DNA from 4 places in the Acidovorax sp. 1608163 genome. Region 1 is predicted to be linked to each of the others. Evidence: predicted binding sites of a transcription regulator. Region 1 holds the regulator's gene; each other region holds the start of a gene.
The links. Region 1 encodes FNR, which switches genes on or off when oxygen is low (the NO sensors DNR and NnrR bind a similar motif). Its sites were predicted from a motif close to TTGATNNNNATCAA; they were not measured.

Region 1 (4,698 bases):
CAAGGGCCTTGGGGATTGCATCGACTGCACGCTGTGTGTACAGGTGTGCCCTGTGGGTATTGATATTCGCAAAGGGCTGCAGTACGAGTGCATTGGGTGCGGGTTGTGCGTGGATGCGTGCAACACCGTCATGGACAAGGTGAAGTACCCCCGTGGCTTGATTCGGTTCACTACCCAGAACGGCGTCGTGAAGCGCTGGTCGCAGTCTCAGATCCTGCGGCGCGTGCTGCGGCCCCGTGTGTTGATTTACAGCGCCGTGCTGGTGGCCTTGTGTGTGGCCATGCTTGCCAGCCTGATGACCAGAACGCCTTTGAAGGTCGACGTTGTGCGGGATCGCGCCGCCTTGTCTCGCATCGTTGCGGGCGGTAAGCTGGAGAACATCTACCGTATCCAGATCATGAATGCGACGGAGTCGCCTCAGCGCTACCACGTAGCAGCCAAGGGGCTGGAAGGCTTGGAGGTTGTATCGGAGTCTGCTGTGGACATTGAGCCTGCGCAGTCACGTTGGGTGGCGGTGCGCTTGCAGGTGCCCTATGGGTCCGCAACGCCGGGTTCGCACCCTGTGACGTTTGAGATTGGGGCGGAAGGTGGTGGCGCCCATGTATCGGAAAAAACGGTCTTTTTGGTTCCTCGGTAAGCAGCCTGTGGTCTCGCTGTCTTACCCGTTTTGATGGAGTTTGCTATGTCTTCGATTTCCTCTTCAGCTCCCGCTCCCGTTCAGGCGGCTCCTTGGTGGAAGTTTGGCCATGTTTGGCTGGTGCTCTCTGGCCCCGCTATCGTCGTGGTAGCGGGCTTCGTTACCTTGTGGATTGCCGTCTCCAGCCCTGACCCCGTTGTGGCTGAAGACTACTACCAGCAAGGCATTGATATCAACAAGAGGCTGGAGAACCCGCAGCCTGGCATGGCGCCTGCGCTCAAGGGCCGCAACCATGCCGTGACACCGCTCAAAGACCAGCCCCGCTAGTTGCGGAGCCTGGGCCTTCATGGCGGTGCGGTAGGCCCAGGCATCGATGCCTTCTCAAAACCATACGGAGACACCACGATGTGGACACAGCGTTTGATGTGGATTGCTTGGCCGGCCTTTTTGGTCGCCGGGGCTTTGGAGGTGTTGGTGTTTGCAATGGTTGACCCCCAAGACCTGCACTGGTTTGGGCAGCCGCTGGCATTGTCTCGGCTGGGGGTGTACACGCTGGCCTTCTTTGCCTTCTGGGTGCTGACCATGGCGTCCGGCGCTTTGACCACGCTGCTGGCCATGTCACCGTTTGAACTCAACCGCTGTCCTGTGCCTGACCAAGATCGACCTGACGATTGCCGCAAGACACCGTCTTGCCCATGAGGCCGGATGGCATGCCTCCGTTAGTCGGCATGCCTCAAGACCCAACCGATCAGTGGCAGGCTTGTTGGTTGTTCACGATGCGGCGTAGCGCGTCGGTGTCCAAAATTCGCACGTGGCGTTGGCGAACTTCGACAGTTCCATCCTCTACGAATTTGGAGAAGGTGCGGCTCACGGTTTCCAATTTGAGGCCCAGGTAGCTGCCAATTTCTTCCCGGGTCATGCGCAGCACCAACTCTGATTGAGAGAAGCCGCGGGCATGCAGGCGCTGTACCAGGTTGAGAAGGAAGGCTGCCAAACGCTCTTCAGCCCGCATGCTGCCCAAAAGGAGCATCACGCCGTGTTCGCGCACGATTTCGCGGCTCATGATTTTGTGCACATGGTGCTGTAGTGCAGTCACTTCGCGTGATAGTTCTTCAATGCGATCAAACGGCATCACACAGACTTCGGCATCTTCCAATGCCACGGCGTCGCAGGTATGGTGATCATTCACAATGCCATCCAGGCCGATGATCTCCCCGGCCATTTGAAAGCCCGTGACTTGATCGCGACCATCTTCAGTGGCTACGCAGGTCTTGAAGAAACCCGTGCGAATGGCGTACAGCGAGGTGAAGGCTTCGCCATTGCGAAAGAGTGTGCCACCGCGCTTGACTTTGCGGCGCACGGCCACCACCTCGTCGATGCGCTGCAGCTGTTCGTCATTGAGGCCAACGGGCATGCAAAGCTCGCGGAGGTTGCAGTTGGAGCAAGCGACTTTGATGGTGAGCGGATTCATGGCACAGAAACCTGGTTGATGTTCGGGCATATCGTGCACGACGAGGGAGGCCGGTATGCCTCGGTCTGCGAGTAGTGGCAGATGATATGCATCAAATTGTCGCTCTTGTGGAGATGACTTCACTTGATGCAGGTCAAGGACGCAAGAGGAGGGGTGCGGCACAGTAAGCTAGTACGCAAGGATATCCCCATGACCGCAGTTACCCCAGAACTCCTGACCCGCTTTGACGTGCCAGGTCCTCGATACACCTCCTACCCCACGGCAGACCGTTTCGTGGAGGCATTTGGCCAAGAGGAATATTCCTTGGCATTGGCGCAGAGGCATCTGGGGACAGGTGCCAAGGCAATGCCATTGTCACTGTACGTGCACATTCCATTTTGCGAGTCGCTATGCTACTACTGCGCTTGCAACAAGATCATCACCAAACACCATGACCGCGCCGATGTCTATTTGCGCTATCTGAGCCGTGAGATTGATCTGCACACGGCCCAGTGTGGTGCAGGGCAGGTGGTCAGTCAGCTGCATTTGGGGGGGGCACGCCGACGTTTCTCTCGGATGAGGGCTTGCGCGAACTCATGTCTATGCTCAAGCGCAGTTTCACGCTGGCGCCTGGAGGGGAGTATTCGATCGAGGTGGACCCGCGGACCGTGGATGCCGAGCGCTTGGCCTTGCTGGCCGAGTTGGGCTTTAACCGGCTGAGCTTTGGTGTGCAAGACTTTGACACTGAGGTACAAAAAGCCGTGCACCGGGTCCAGCCCGCCGAGCAGGTCTTTGCTTTGGTGGAGTCCGCCCGGTCCATTGGGTTTGATTCCATCAATGTGGATTTGATTTACGGCTTGCCACGCCAGACCCCTGAGTCATTTGACCGTACGCTCTCCCAGATCGCTCAACTCCGCCCGGATCGGATTGCTCTGTACGCTTATGCCCATTTGCCAGACCGCTTCAAGCCCCAGCGCCGCATCATCTCCGCTGAACTGCCCACAGGGGGCGCGAAGGTGGCCATGTTGTCGCGTTCGCTCGATGCCTTTTTGGAGGCGGGCTACGTGTACGTTGGCATGGACCATTTTGCGCTGCCCACCGATGCCCTGGCCATCGCCAAGCGGCAAGGGCGCTTGCATCGCAATTTCCAGGGGTACAGCACGCAGCCTGACTGCGACCTGATTGGCTTGGGCGTATCGGCCATTGGGCGCATTGGCGCCACCTATAGCCAAAATGCCAAAACTCTGGATGAGTACTACGACCACCTCGACCAGGGGCGTCTGCCCGTGGTCCGTGGCTTGGCACTGAATCGGGACGATCTGGTGCGCCGTGCTGCCATCATGGCCTTGATGTGCCAAGGCGAGTTGCTTATTGAGCCCATGGAGCAAGCTTGGCTGATTGACTTCCGCCGCTACTTTGCTGCTGAGTTGGATCAGCTCCAGGACATGCAGACCCAAGGCCTGGTAGAGATCGGTGATGAGGGGGTGCGTGTGACGGCCATGGGGTGGTTCTTTGTGCGTGGCATTGCCATGGTGTTTGATCGCTACCTGCAAGCTGATCGCACGCGGGCCAAGTTCTCTCGCATCATCTGACCCTCTATATGACTGGTGCTGTGGCCTGGACGGCGTTGGTGATGGGGCTCCTGGGTGGGACCCACTGCGTTGCCATGTGTTCGGCGCCTTGCGGTGCGGTGGTGGGGGCGGGCGCTTCAGCGGCAGAAACTCGTCCTGCAGAGCAGCCTGTGCACTGGATGCCGCGCAGCGCAGCACCTTCTTTTCTGCGCCAGTTGGCCTTTCACAGTGGCCGTGTGCTGGGCTATTCGCTGCTGGGGGCCTTGTCGGCCTGGGCGATGGAGAGCCTGGCCTGGGTCACCCAGCAATCCATGGCGCTGCGGCCCGTGTGGACGCTCATGCACGTTGCTGTGCTGGGTTGGGGGCTGATGATGATGGTTCAGCTGCGCCAGCCTGCCTGGGTGGAGCAGGCCGGTCGCTCGGTGTGGGCGCGTGTCAGTCCCTTGGTGGGCACCCCTGCCGGGGTGGCGTCGGCTGGGGTGTTGTGGGCTCTGATGCCCTGTGGGCTGCTTTACTCTGCGCTGTTGGTGGCAGCACTCAGTGGCGGCCCTGTGCAAGGGGCATTGTCGATGGCGCTCTTCGCCGTGGGCAGCGGCCTGTGGTTGGTCGGTGGCCCGCTGGCATGGCATTGGGGGCGCAAGCACCTCCAAGCGTTGCAGGGTGATTGGGGGGCTCGTATCAGTGGCGCCCTATTGTGCGGCGTTGCGGTGTGGGCGCTGTGGATGGACTTGGTGTACAAGCCTTCACTGTGGTGCCGTTGAGCCAGGCGCTTGGCCTTGCTTGCTAAGAACCTGTTCAAAGAGTCTGCCGACTGCTTTGGCTTGCATGGCCCGCGATCAGTCGGTCGCTTTTTGACAATTTCACCACACTCTGCCAGCTTTTACATCTTGCTGGAGTTGCCGATCCACCTTTGCTAGGCAGCCATTTTTCTGCGTCTGGCGAGCGGTGCGCTGAGAGGGCCCCCGCTGGGCACATGGTTTTGCGGCTTTCGCGTCTGATTTCGACCTCTTTTCCAGAAAAGCACTGCTGGAAATAGGGGG
Region 2 (4,698 bases), 280 kb from region 1:
CTTTCTTCTCGAACGTGCCCAGGGGTGCGAGTTCGGAGCCTTTGTTCTTCATCATCGAATACGGGCCGTAGTCCTCGGCGGTGAACTTGCCGTCCTTGACCAGTTTGAGCGCGCGCTCAATGCTGGGCTCCATGTGCCACAGGGCCGACGCCACCACGGTGTCGGGGTACTGCGGCTGGGTGTCGATCACGTTGCCGATGGCGAGCTTGCCTTTTTCCTTGGCCGCATCGCTCACGCCAAAGCGCTCGGCGTAGAGCACATCGGCGCCCTTGTCGATCATGGCGAAGGTGGCTTCCTTGGCCTTGGGGGGGTCAAACCAGCTGTTGATGAAGGTGATGGTGAACTCGACCTTGGGGTTGGTCTCTTTGGCGCCCGCCATGAAGGCGTGCATCAGGCGGTTGACTTCGGGGATGGGGAAGCCGCCCACCATGCCGATCTTGTTGGTCTTGGTCATGCCGCCCGCGATAATGCCGCTGAGGTAGGCGGGCTCCTGGATGTAGTTGTCGAACACGCTGAAGTTGGGCGCCTGCGGCTTGCCCGACGAGCCGAGCAGGAACGAAGTCTTGGGAAAGTCCTTGGCCACCTTGCGGGCGGCGGCTTCCACCGCAAAGGCTTCGCCCACGATGAGCTGGTTGCCGCCGGTGGCGTACTCGCGCATCACGCGCTCGTAGTCGGCGTTGCTGACGTTTTCACTGGCCTTGTATTCGATCTCGCCGCGCGCTTCGGCGGCCTTCAGCGCCTTGTGGATGCGGCTGACCCACTGCTGCTCAAAGGGCACGGTGTAGATCGCAGCGACCTTGAGCTTGGACTGCGCTGCAGCCAGTGAGGGCGCCATCGCCATGGCGGCCGAGAGGGCCATGGAGGTGCAGAGCAGGCGTCCGGTGAAGATGCGGCGAGTGGTCATGGTGCGGTTCCTTGGGTGGGACTGGCGAAGGAGAGGCCGTGCACGGCCTCCAGAACACAATGAAACTAGCAATTTGCACGCCAGCGATGGCCCGCACATGCAGCTGTGCGGCGGGCGTTCCATGGCGGGATTGCGCTGCACAGTCTGCCAGAAGTGCGTGGTGGGCTGCCTTCCAGGCCGGTCGTGACGTGATCAAGGATTTCCCTCTAGGCAGCCGTTGGATGTTGGTTTAATGGTGCATGTTGAATGAATCATTTGACAGGTATCAAAGCGGCTGTGGGGAGGCTGGCGAAAAATGGCTGCGAGCCTGCTGAAACCCAGTCGTCGCAGCCCGCAGCAGGCCAGTTGGAGGGATGGAATGAGCCATCTTGGGCCGCGACATACAAGGAGTCCCCATGACAACCCGAAAGCTGGCGCGCCTTGCGGCACTGGCAATGTCCACTCTGGCCCTTACGGCGTATGCCGATGACAAGAAGAGCGTGACACCCGCCGAGATGAACTACCAGGCAGGCTCGTCCCCTTTGGCCAATCAGCCGATGTACCAAAGCACAAACCCTGCCGCGCCCAAAATGACGCAGGCCGAGTTTGACCGTGCTCGCCAAACTTACTTTGAGCGTTGCGCTGGCTGCCATGGCGTGCTGCGCAAGGGCGCCACCGGCAAGCCCCTGACGCCCGATGTGACGCTGCCCAAGGGCACGGATTACCTCAAGGTGTTCATCGCCTATGGCTCGCCCGCTGGCATGCCCAACTGGCAGACTTCGGGTGAGATGAGCGAGTCCGATGTGGACATGATGGCCCGCTACATCCAGCAAGACCCCCCTATGCCTCCCGAGTGGAGCATGGCGGACATGAAGAAGACCTGGAAGGTGCTGGTGCCGCCGAAGGACCGCCCAACCAAGAAGATGAACGACTACAACATCGCCAACATCTTCTCGACCACGCTGCGTGACGCGGGCGAAGTGGCGCTGATCGATGGCGACACCAAGCAGATCATCAACATCATCAAGACCGGCTACGCGGTGCACATCTCGCGCACCTCGGCATCGGGCCGCTACCTGTTCGTGATCGGCCGCGATGGCCGCGTGAACATGATCGATTTGTGGATGGCCAAGCCTGACAACGTCGCTGAAATCCGCATTGGCCTGGAAGCCCGTTCGGTGGACACCTCCAAGTACAAGGGCAAGGAGGGCGACTTCACCGACAAGCTGGCCATTGCTGGCGCCTACTGGCCCCCTCAGTTCGTCATCATGAATGGCGACACGCTGGAGCCCATGAAGATCGTCTCGACCCGTGGCATGACCGTGGACACGCAGGAATACCACCCCGAGCCCCGCGTGGCTTCGATCGTGGCCTCGCACTTCAAGCCTGAGTTCATCGTGAACGTTAAGGAAACCGGCAAGACCCTGATGGTGGACTACAAGGATGTGGACGCCCTCAAGATCACCGAACTGGGCTCTGCCCGTTACCTGCACGACGGTGGCTGGGACTCGAGCAAGCGCTACTTCATGGTGGCTGCCAACAACAGCAACAAGATTGGCGTGGTAGATGCCAAGGAAGGCAAGCTGCAGGCGCTGGTGGATGTGGGCAAGACACCGCACCCCGGCCGTGGCGCCAACTTTGTGCACCCCAAGTTCGGTCCTGTGTGGTCCACAGGTCACTTGGGTGACGAGACCATCTCGCTGATCGGCACCGACCCCAAGAAGCATGCCCAGTATGCGTTCAAGGAAGTGGCCAAGATCAAGGGCCCAGGCGGCGGTGCGCTGTTCATCAAGAGCCACCCCAAGTCGCAGCACTTGTACTCGGACGCTCCACTCAATCCTGATCCAAAGATCTCGCAGTCGGTGGTGGTGTACGACATCAAGAACCTGGACAAGGGCTACACCGTGCTGCCGATCGCCGAGTGGGCGGGTCTGCCAGACGATGGCGGCGCCAAGCGCGTGGTGCAGCCGGAGTTCAACAAGGCGGGCGACGAGGTGTGGTTTGCTGTCTGGTCTGCCAAGGACAAGCAATCGGCCCTGGTGGTGGTGGACGACAAGACCCTCAAGCTCAAGGCTGTGATCAAGGACCCACGCCTGATCACCCCTACGGGTCACTTCAACATCAACAACACGCAGCACGACGTGTATTGATGGCCCAAGCCACTGTGCGGCTTGCCCGCACGGTGTGCAGAAGTATCAGGGCCCTGGCGTGAAAGCCAGGGCACAAAAAAACACCGCAGGGTATCAAGCCCTGCGGTGTTTTTTTATGGGACAGGGCCAGGTCTTCTACGCCTGCAGTGCAGGCGCAGGGCCTTACTTGGTGCCGAAGATGCGGTCGCCCGCGTCACCCAGGCCCGGCAAGATGTAGCCGTGGTCGTTGAGTTCGCGGTCGATAGCGGCGGTGAAGATCGGCACATCGGGGTGTGCCTTTTGCAGCGTGGCCACGCCCTCAGGGGCGGCCAGCAGGCACACGAACTTGATGGAGCGGGGCTTGAGCTGCTTGAGCCGGTCCACGCAGGCGGCGGCCGAATTGCCGGTGGCCAGCATGGGGTCGACCACGATGATGTCGCGCTCTTCCATCTCGGAGGGCATCTTGAAGTAGTACTCGACCGGCTGCAGCGTCTTGGGGTCGCGGTACAGGCCGATGTGGCCCACGCGGGCACCGGGCACCACGTTGAGCATGCCGTCCAAAAAGCCGTTGCCTGCGCGCAGGATGGAGACGAGCACCAGCTTCTTGCCGTCGATCATCTTGCCCGTCATGGTCTCCAGTGGTGTTTCGATCTGCACATCTTGCAGCGGCATGTCGCGGGTCACCTCGTAGGCCATCAGCGTGGACAGCTCGCCCAGCAGGCGCCGGAAGCTGTTGGTGCTGGCGTCTTTCTTGCGCATGAGCGTGAGCTTGTGCTGGACGAGGGGGTGGGTGATGACGGTGACGTTGCTCATGAGAAAACTTGTATTAGCGTGAAAAGGGCACAAAGGTGCAGCCCGTATTTTCTACCATTGGGTAAAACCCGCGGCTTTGACTTGCGGCACGGATCGGGGTGGGGTCAATCGGCCAGAAAGCGGGCGTAGCGGGCCAGGTCCACATTGCCGCCGCTGATGAGCACGCCCACACGCTTGCCGCGCACATCCACACTGCCGTTGCACACCCCAGCAAAGGCGAGGGCGCCCGTGGGCTCCACCACCATCTTCATGCGCTCTGCAAAAAAGCGCAGGGCCTGCACCAGTTGCTCGTCGGTGGCGGTGACCATGTCTTCCACACCCTTGGCAATGATGGGGAAGGTGAGCTGTCCCAGGGCCTGTGTTTGCGCGCCGTCGGCAATGGTGTGGGGTGTGGCAATCTGCACGATGTGTCCGGCTTTGAACGACTGCTGCCCGTCGTTGCCCGCCTCGGGCTCCACGCCCACCAAGCGGCATTGCGGGGCCACGGCCTGCGCGGCCAGCGTGCTGCCAGCCAGCAGGCCGCCACCGCCCACGCAGACGAACAGGTAGTCCAGGTCGGGCACCTCGTGCAGCAGTTCCAGGGCGGCAGTGCCTTGCCCGGCGATGACGTGGGGGTGGTCAAACGGTGGCACCAGGGTCATGCCGCGCTCTTGCGCCAGGCGCTGGCTGATGGCTTCGCGGTCTTCGGTGTAGCGGTTGTAGGTCACCACCTGCGCGCCGTATTCGCGGGTGGCGGCCATTTTGGCGGCGGGTGCGTCTTCGGGCATGACGATGACGGCAGGCATGTCCAGCAGCCGGGCCGAAAGGGCGATGGCCTGGGCGTGGTTGCCTGCAGAAAACGCCAGCACGCCGCGCTCGCGCTGCTCGGGCGTG
Region 3 (4,698 bases), 2.1 Mb from region 1:
GCGTTCGAAGGCTGGAAGGTCACCACCATTGGCGACGACATCGCCTGGATCAAGCCCCAGGCCGACGGCAGCCTGCGCGCCATCAACCCTGAAGCGGGTTACTTCGGCGTGGCCCCCGGCACCAACACGCTCACCAACCCCAACTGCATGGCCAGCCTGGACAAGGACGTGATCTTCACAAACGTGGCCCTGACCGACGACGGCGACGTGTGGTGGGAAGGCATGGACAAGGACTCCGGCAAACTGCCCGATCACCTGATCGACTGGCAGGGCAAGGACTGGACGCCCGCCATCGCCAAGGAAACCGGCGCCAAGGCCGCCCACCCCAACGCCCGCTTCACTGTGGCCGCCACCAACAACCCGGCCCTTGACTCGGCCTGGGACGACCCAGCCGGTGTGACCATCGACGCGTTCATCTTCGGCGGCCGCCGCTCCACCACCGTGCCACTGGTGACCGAAGCCCGCAGCTGGACCGAAGGCGTCTACATGGCCGCCACAATGGGCTCCGAGACCACTGCCGCTGCCTTTGGCCAGCAAGGCGTGGTGCGCCGCGACCCATTCGCCATGCTGCCGTTCTGCGGCTACAACATGAGCGACTACTTCCAGCACTGGCTGAACATGGGCGACAAGATCACCGCCGCCGGTGGCAAGCAGCCCAAGATCTACACCACCAACTGGTTCCGCAAGGACGCGGCTGGCAAGTTCGTGTGGCCTGGTTATGGCGAGAACATGCGTGTCCTGAAGTGGATGATCGACCGCATCGAAGGCAAGGCGCAAGGCGAGGAAACCATGTTTGGCGTGGCCCCGCAGTACGCTGAAATCAACTGGACCGGCCTGGAGTTCTCGCCTGAGCAATTCAACACCGTCACCAGCATTGACAAGGCCGCGTGGACCGAAGAACTCAAGCTGCACACCACGCATTTTGAGCAACTGGCCTACCACCTGCCCCAAGCCCTGCTGGACACCAAGGCCGCTATTGAAAAGCGCCTGTCGGCCTGACCGACACATGGCTGAGCCCATTTGGCGCGCACTTGCGCGCTGGGCTCAGGCCTCAATCAGCCGCCCCGCCTTTGTGCCGGGCGGCTTTTTTGTGGGCATCTGCGGGCAACCGCATATGCAACCAAACAGCCCGGCACCTCGCCGTGCGAGCGTGCATGAAAAAAGCCGTGGACGTTGTACCGTCCACGGCTTGAATCTTGGGCTCAACCCCGGTGCTTATCCAGGGCCTGCCGCAGCTTGGAGTAACTTGATGCTCAGTAGTAGCGACGGATATCGCTCACGGTGGGCACGCCCATGGCATGGTTCAATTCGGCCATGATGCGGGGGTCCTTCAGGGCAACTTGCCAGGTGCGCTCGTCTTCAGCGGCGCGGGCGCGGTTTTCAGCCCAGGCCTTGGCCGAGGCGCGCAGGGCCACAGCCATGCGGCGGGCAGGCATGGTCAAGAGGGCCAGGGCGGCAAAGGCCACGAGCCACAGCACCATCCAGGCGGCCAGCAGGTGGCCTTCGCTCCAAGTGTCGATCACTTGGTTGGCCACGACCAGCAGGGCGGAAACCACTGCGGCCAGCAGCAAAGAGGCAGCACCGCGGGTGCCGTCAAAGCGCGACGCCATGTCCTTGATGGAGGCGGCTGCGTTTTCGGCGCGGGTCACGCCAAGGTGTTCGGTGGGGTAGTCGACGTGTGCGAAATTGGTCATTTTGGAAGTCCCTTTTCAAACGCTTTTGGCGAGATTGCCGGGCGAATGCATGAATCTTAGGGTTTACCCTTTATCTATTCAAATTTATATTTTGAATTCTTTACATTCACATTGATGATGATCGAGCCATGACCTCACCCAAGACATCGCCCAAAGCATCGCTGGTGAACTTCCGATCACTGGATTTGAATCTGCTGCGTGTCTTCGATGAGGTGATGGCCGAGCGCAGTCTGACCAAGGCTGCGCACAAGCTTTCCATCACCCAACCGGCCGTCAGCAACGCCATGCGGCGCTTGCGTGAAGTGGTGGGTGACGAGCTGATGGTGCGCAGCGGCCAGGGCGTGGAGCCCACGCCCCGCGCACTGGCGCTGTGGCCCAGCGTGCGCGATGCACTGGCCCTGCTGCAGGAGTCCCTGGCCCCGGGCGCCTTCGAGCCGTCCACCGCCACGTCCACCTTTGTGCTGGCCATGGCCGATGCCACCGCCGCCACGCTGATCCCCGCGCTGGTCCAAATCATCGAGCGCGAGGCCCCGGACATCTCGGTGCGCGTGCTGCCCCTCACCACCCGCGACCCACGCCGCCTGCTGGACGAAGAATCTGCCGACATGGCCGTGGGCTACTTCCCCGCCGCCCTGGCGGATCTGACGGCCCGCGCCCAATCGGGCGGCGCCGTGGCCTACGACAGCCGGCGCCTGTACGACGGTGAATACATGTGCGTGATGCGCCAAGGGCACCCACTGGCCAGCGGGGAGTTGACGCTCGATGCGTATTGCGCAGCGCGACACATGCTGGTGAGCTTTTCCGGGCGCCCCTACGGGTTCATCGACGAAGCCCTGGCCTCGTTGGGGCGCAAGCGGCATGTGCTCATCACGGTCAACCAGTTCTTCACAGCGGGCCGGGTGGTGGTGGGCTCGGACTTGCTCACCGTGCTGCCCCGGCACTTTGTGCCGGTGACCGGCATTGCCGACCGGCTGGTGCAACGCCCCCTGCCCCTGAACGTGCCCGCTGTGCACGTTGATGCACTGTGGCGGCGGCGCGGCCCGCAAGAGAAGGCCATGGAATGGCTGCTCAACGCCCTGGCGCGCTCGGCCCGCAGCATGTTCCCGGACTAGGCGCACCCAGCCCGGGCGCCCCTTGGGCATCTACACTGCCCGCATGAAGATTCAGCTCCTGTCCGATCTGCACCTGGAGGCGCACCCCCACTTTGTTCCCGAGCCCGCACCCGGCGCCGACCTGCTGGTGCTCGCTGGCGACATCGGCTCGTACCAGCAAGGGGGACAGCTCAGCGACGAAGACTTCGGCCTGGCCCGGTTTGCCCCCCAGGCGGCAGGCGGCACCTGGCCCACCCCCGTGCTGTTTGTGCCGGGCAACCACGAATACGACGCCCAAGACTTTGACGAAGCCCACCAACGCCTGCGCAGCACTTGCGAGCGGCTGGGCATTGCCTGGCTGGAGCGCGAAACCCTGGTGCTCGGCGGCGTGCGCTTTGTGGGCACCACCCTGTGGAGCGACTTTGACGCACTGGCTGAGGACGAAGGCACCGAAGACCTTGCCCGCCAACTGCGCCTGCGCGACAAGGCCTACCGCGCCGCCAATTTCTACCTGCGCAAGACCGGTGGCACCCGGCATGGCGAGCCCTTTTTGGCCGAGCCCATGCGCGAGCAGGCCCTGGTGTGCCAGCAATGGCTGCGCTCTGCACTGTCCACGCCATTTGACGGCCCCACCGTGGCCGTTACCCACTTTGCCCCCAGCCTGCGCAGTGCGGACCCGCGCTATGGGCTGGTGCCCGGGACTGCAGGTTTTTGCAACGCCCTGGACGGGCTGCTGCCCCACGCCCAGCTGTGGCTGCACGGCCACCTGCACGCGCCCAGCGACTACACCGTGCGCGGCACGCACGACGCCACCGGGCAGCCCTGGCAATGCCGCGTGGTGGCCAACCCGCTGGGCTATGCCCGCAAGGGGGAACAGGCCACCTTCCAGCCCCAGATGTGCGTCACCGTATGATCGACGCAGGCCCCTGAACACCCCTGTTCAACCGCCTTTCACAGCGCACGACGAAAAACATGACCCAGGTCAAGACAACAACCGCTCGCGCGCATTAGTCTGAGCACACCAACCTGGAGCACACCATGAACATTTTGCTGGCTGTCGACGGCAGCGCCTACACCAAGAAGATGCTGGCCTACCTGGCCACCCACGAAGACCTGCTGGGCGCAAGCCACAGCTACACCGTGCTGACGGTGCAGGCCCCGCTGCCCACCCGCGCACGCGCGGCGTTGGGTAAAGAAGTGGTGGACAACTACCACACGGAAGAAGCCGAGAAAGTCACCGCCCCCGTGGCCAAGTTCCTCGCTCGCCATGGCGTGCAAGCCAAGTGCATGTTCAAAGTGGGTGCGGTGGGCGAGACCATTGCCAAAGTGGCAGAGAGCGGCAAATTCGACTTGCTGGTGATGGGCTCGCACGGTCACGGCGCCCTGGCCACGCTGGTCGTGGGCTCGGTCACCACGCAGGTGCTGGCCCACTGCAAGGTGCCGCTGTTGATCGTGCGCTGATTCCACTCAGCCCCTCAACGGTACTGCACGAGCCCCGCCCCAAGCGGGGCTTTTTCATGGGCGGCTCAACGCGCGGCCAGCCCATCGAAGCAGGTGCGCACCACCAGTTCGACGATTTCGGCGTCGGAATACTGCCCGCCGTCCTTCAAGAAGGTCACTACCGGATCACACGCCCGCGCGTACAGGGTGTACAGCACCACCAGGGGCGGCAGCTTGGGGTCGATCACGCCCTGCGCCTGGGCCTCGGTGATCCATTCGCCAATCTGATCGCTCACGTTCACCAGGCCATTGAGGTACTGCTTGTTGGCCATGAGCACCGCACGCAGGCTGGAATTGCGGCTGGGCAGCAGCGGCATTTCGTTGGTGATGAGCCGCTCCAGCGACCAGCGCACCAGCGCCCGCAGCTTTTCAATGGGTGCAAGCTCGCTTGGCAAGCCAGAAAGGTAAGCGCG
Region 4 (4,698 bases), 2.5 Mb from region 1:
CCTTGTCTACCGATGCGGAAATCACGGTGCGCATCGTGGGCGCGGAAGAAGGCCAACAGCTCAACCGCGAGTACCGCAAAAAAGACTACGCCACCAACGTGCTCACGTTTGACTACACGATGGAGCCCATCGTCACCGCCGACCTGGTGCTGTGCGCACCCGTGGTGGAGCGCGAGGCCCAAGAGCAAAACAAAAGCCTGGAAGAGCATTACGCGCACCTGCTGGTGCACGGCGCCCTGCACGCCCAGGGCTGGGACCACGAGACCAGCGCCGAGGACGCCGATGAAATGGAGGCCTATGAAACGGCCATCCTGCAAGAGCTGGGGTTTGCCGACCCTTACGCTAAATAAAGACCAACACCCAACCCCGGCGCAGAGCCCCTCGTGGGGCCAAGGGGTTCAGAGTTCAGGGGCTCCGCATAAGTGCGGCAGCCCCCGCCCAGCCCCCACCTTCAAGCCTCTTTGCGCTCAATCAGCCGGTTGATACGCAAAGCCACCAGGGTGCACACCACGCCCGACAGCAGGTACAGCGACACGGCCCCCAGCCCAAACTTGGCCGACAGCCCCAAGGCCACCAGCGGGGCAAACCCCGCCCCCAGCAGCCATGCCAAGTCGGCCGACAGCGCTGCGCCGGTGTAGCGGTACTGGGCCGAGAAATTGGCCGTGACGGTGCCCGACGCCTGCCCGTACGACAAGCCCAGCAGCACAAAGCCCACCAGCAAGAACACGTTGTTGCCCGTCGACCCGGCCCCCAGCAACCACGGCGCCGTGAAGCTGAACAGCCCAATCAACACCGCCATGGAGCCCAGCAGATTGCGCCGCCCCACCCGGTCGGCCAGCCAGCCCGACAGCATGATGGCCGCCGCCGCCAGGAAGGCACCCACGATCTGCACCGAAAGCACCTCGGTGATGGACTGCTCTGAATACATCGCAATCCACGACAGCGGGAACACGGTGGCGATATGGAACAGCGCAAAGCTGGCCAAGGCGGCAAAGGCCCCCAGCAGCACATTGCCCCCCTCATCGCGCATGACCTGGGCCACGCTCACCGGCTGCAACTCGCGCTGCTGCAGCAATTCGGCATACGACTGCCCCACCACCAGGCGCAAACGGGCAAACAAGGCCACCACGTTGATGGCAAAGGCCACGAAGAAGGGATAGCGCCAGCCCCAGTCCAGGAACTCAGCCACGCTCAGGCTGCTATACAAATAGGCAAACAGGCTGGCCGCCAGCACAAAACCCACAGGCGCACCCAGTTGCCCGATCATGGCAAACCAGCCGCGCCGCTCCTTGGGGGCGCTCATCGCCAACAGGGAGGGCAAACCGTCCCAGGTGCCCCCCAGCGCCAGCCCCTGGCCAATGCGCAAAATGATCAGGGCCGCAATCGCCTTGGAGCCCACCGACGCGTAGCTGGGCAAAAACGCCATGCCCGCCGTGCAGGCCCCCAGCAAAAACAGCGACAGCGTCAGCTTGGTGCCCCGCCCCCAGCGCCGCTGCACCGCCATGGAGAGGGCGGTACCCACCGGGCGGGCCACAAAAGCCAGGGCAAATATGGCAAACGCCATCAAAGTCCCATCCAGCCGTGACAAGAACGGAAACAGCAACGACGGGAAGACCAGCACGCTGGCAATGCCGAACACAAAGAAGTCAAAGTATTCGGAAGACCGCCCAATGATCACCCCCACAGCGATCTCACCGGGGGTCACATCCTCATCGGTGTGGGCGTTGGCCAAAGACACCGAACTATCAAAGCCTGGGACGGGCAGGGCTGCAGAACCTGGGCTGTACATATTGACGCTCCTCAAGAAACTGACACAACTCCGTTCTACACCCCTAGGAGGGCCCTCACAAGTGAGCTTTCGCTAGCCCAGCGCGTAGGAAAACCCTGATTGCCAGCCCGCCAAACCCGCCTGCGACAGATCAAACCCAGACCAAAGAGCCAAAAAACACTGGCTGGCATTTGATGTTGGACAAAATGTCCAATCGACAAAATCGGTAGCGAGACTACATTTCGACACCTCAGCCATTCGTGTTTACACCTAAGCGCCCCTTTGTCGCGCCCCTAGCATGCTCAAAAACAAAGAATCTCGCAGGCCCGCCTGGCTTGCCGCGATCGCCCTGACCACCGGCCTGGCCGGTTGCAGCAAGGCCGTCGTACTCAACCCGGCCGGCGATATTGCCGCCCAACAGGGCCAGATGGTCATTACTGCCACGTTGTTGATGCTCATCATCATCGTGCCGGTGATCGCCCTGACCCTGTTCTTCGCCTGGAAGTACCGCCAGTCGAACACCGCCAACACCGAGGCCGACTACGACCCCGAATGGCACCACTCCACCACGCTGGAGCTGGTGATCTGGACGGTGCCGCTGCTCATCATCATTGCCCTGGGCGCCCTGACCTGGATCGGCACCCACAAGCTTGATCCGTACCGTCCCCTGGACCGCATCGACGCCCAGCGCCCCCTGGACGCCAACGTCAAGCCCCTGGAAGTGCAAGTGGTGGCAATGGACTGGAAATGGCTGTTTTTCTACCCCGAGCAAGGCATTGCCACCGTGAACGAGCTGGCCGCCCCGGTGGACCGCCCCATCCTGTTCAAGCTGACCGCGACATCGACCATGAACGCGTTCTACGTGCCTGACCTGGCCGGCATGATCTACGCCATGCCCGGCATGCAGACCGAGCTGAACGCCGTCATCAACAAGCCTGGCGTGTTCAACGGCATGTCGTCGCACTACAGCGGCGCAGGCTTCTCGGGCATGACCTTCAAGTTCCACGGCCTGAGCAACGATGACTTTGCCCAGTGGGTGCAAAAAGCCAAGACCGAGGGCAAGCCCCTGGACAAGGGCTCCTACCTGAACCTCGTCAAGCCCAGCGAACGCGACCCCGTGCAGCGCTTTGCGTCGGTGGAAGACGGCCTGTACGACAAGGTGCTCAACCGCTGCGTGGAAGACGGAAAGATGTGCATGCACCACATGATGGCCATCGACGCCCAGGGCGGCGACGCCTATGTGCGCGCAGCAGGCCTGAACCTGCCCCAGGACGTGTGCAACGCACAAAACGCAGCCCAAGTGGTGGCAGCGCTTGAAACCCGCAACGCACCGGCACAAACCTCCGGCGCCAGCATCCGCCAATGAGCCTCGCTATGACCTCCGAAACCGTAACTCCCGCCCACTGGGCGCTGGGCCGCCTGAGCTGGGACGTTGTGCCCATGGCGCACGAGCCTATCGTGCTGGCCACCTTCATTGCCGTTGTGCTGGGCGGCCTGGTCGTCCTGGCAGGCATCACCAAGTTCCGCCTGTGGGGCCCGCTGTGGCGCGACTGGATCTGCAGCATTGACCACAAAAAGATCGGGATCATGTACATGATCCTGGGCCTGGTGATGCTGCTGCGCGGCTTTGCCGACGCCGTGATGATGCGCCTGCAACAGGCCATGGCCTTTGGCGACAACATGGGCTACCTGCCGCCACACCACTACGACCAGATCTTCACCGCCCACGGCGTGATCATGATCTTCTTCGTGGCGATGCCGCTGGTCACGGGCCTGATGAACTACCTCGTGCCGCTGCAGATTGGTGCGCGCGACGTGTCCTTCCCGTTCCTCAACAACTTCAGCTTCTGGATGACCACCGCTGGCGCCGTGCTGGTGATGGTGTCGCTGTTCCTGGGTGAGTTCTCCACCTCCGGCTGGCTGGCACTGTCCAACCTGGGCTCGCAAAGCGCCAGCACGGGGCTGGACTACTACATCTGGGCACTGCAGATTGCCGGGGTGGGTACCACGCTCTCGGGTATCAACCTGATCGTCACCATCGTCAAGATGCGCGCCCCCGGCATGAGCCTGATGAAGATGCCCGTCTTCACCTGGACCGCCCTGTGCACCAACGCGCTGATCGTGGCCTCCTTCCCGGTGCTGACGGCCGCACTGGTCCTCATGTCGCTGGACCGCTATGTCGGCACCAACTTCTTCACCAACGAGCTGGGTGGCAACCCCATGCTCTACGTGAACCTGATCTGGATCTGGGGCCACCCTGAGGTGTACATCCTGGTGCTGCCCGCCTTCGGTGTGTTCTCCGAAGTGGTCGCCACCTTCAGCAAGAAGCGCCTGTTTGGCTACACCTCCATGGTGTACGCCACGGTGTGTATCACCATCTTGTCGTACCTGGTGTGGCTGCACCACTTCTTCACCATGGGCTCGGGCGCGAGTGTGAACACCTTCTTCGGCATCACCACGATGATCATCTCGATCCCCACGGGCGCGAAGATCTTCAACTGGCTGTTCACCATGTACAAGGGCCGCATCCGCTTTGAGCTACCCATGATGTGGACCGTGGCCTTCATGGTGACGTTCGCCATCGGTGGTATGACCGGCGTGCTGCTGGCCGTGCCCCCGGCCGACTTCGTGCTGCACAACAGCCTGTTCCTGATCGCCCACTTCCACAACGTGATCATTGGCGGCGTGGTGTTTGCCATGTTTGCAGGCATCAACTACTGGTTCCCCAAGGCGTTTGGCTACAAGCTGGACCGCACCTGGGGCGTGTACTCCTTCTGGCTGTGGCTGGTGGGCTTCTGGGTGGCGTTCACGCCGCTGTATGTGCTGGGCCTGATGGGCGTCACCCGCCGCGCCAACCACTTTGAAGACCAGTCGCTGCAAATCTGGTTCGTGATCGCTGCGCTGGGCGCCGCCATGATCGCGGCAGGCAT

Region 2: the regulator FNR is predicted to act here: its motif matches at 1,160-1,173, upstream of EAG14_RS09250 (nitrite reductase).
Region 3: the regulator FNR is predicted to act here: its motif matches at 3,758-3,771, upstream of EAG14_RS21195 (universal stress protein).
Region 4: the regulator FNR is predicted to act here: its motif matches at 1,960-1,973, upstream of cyoA (ubiquinol oxidase subunit II).

What each region holds. Positions count from the first base shown of each region.
Region 1 covers NZ_CP033069.1:1,770,230-1,774,927, forward strand. Annotated here, with positions in the region: gene ccoG (cytochrome c oxidase accessory protein CcoG) at 1-637, shown strand, start outside; gene EAG14_RS07980 (FixH family protein) at 683-964, shown strand; gene EAG14_RS07985 (hypothetical protein) at 1,043-1,336, shown strand; gene fnr (fumarate/nitrate reduction transcriptional regulator Fnr) at 1,386-2,108, opposite strand; partial or broken gene hemN (oxygen-independent coproporphyrinogen III oxidase) at 2,298-3,679, shown strand; gene EAG14_RS08000 (sulfite exporter TauE/SafE family protein) at 3,688-4,419, shown strand.
Region 2 covers NZ_CP033069.1:2,053,516-2,058,213, forward strand. Annotated here, with positions in the region: gene EAG14_RS09245 (BMP family protein) at 1-904, opposite strand, end outside; gene EAG14_RS09250 (nitrite reductase) at 1,300-3,033, shown strand; gene upp (uracil phosphoribosyltransferase) at 3,196-3,825, opposite strand; gene EAG14_RS09260 (threo-3-hydroxy-L-aspartate ammonia-lyase) at 3,930-4,698, opposite strand, start outside.
Region 3 covers NZ_CP033069.1:4,753,480-4,758,177, forward strand. Annotated here, with positions in the region: gene EAG14_RS21175 (phosphoenolpyruvate carboxykinase (GTP)) at 1-999, shown strand, start outside; gene EAG14_RS21180 (hypothetical protein) at 1,254-1,694, opposite strand; gene EAG14_RS21185 (LysR family transcriptional regulator) at 1,823-2,806, shown strand; gene EAG14_RS21190 (metallophosphoesterase) at 2,850-3,698, shown strand; gene EAG14_RS21195 (universal stress protein) at 3,824-4,246, shown strand; gene EAG14_RS21200 (TetR/AcrR family transcriptional regulator) at 4,312-4,698, opposite strand, start outside.
Region 4 covers NZ_CP033069.1:4,295,080-4,299,777, forward strand. Annotated here, with positions in the region: gene ybeY (rRNA maturation RNase YbeY) at 1-350, shown strand, start outside; gene EAG14_RS19110 (MFS transporter) at 452-1,789, opposite strand; gene cyoA (ubiquinol oxidase subunit II) at 2,067-3,134, shown strand; gene cyoB (cytochrome o ubiquinol oxidase subunit I) at 3,143-4,698, shown strand, end outside.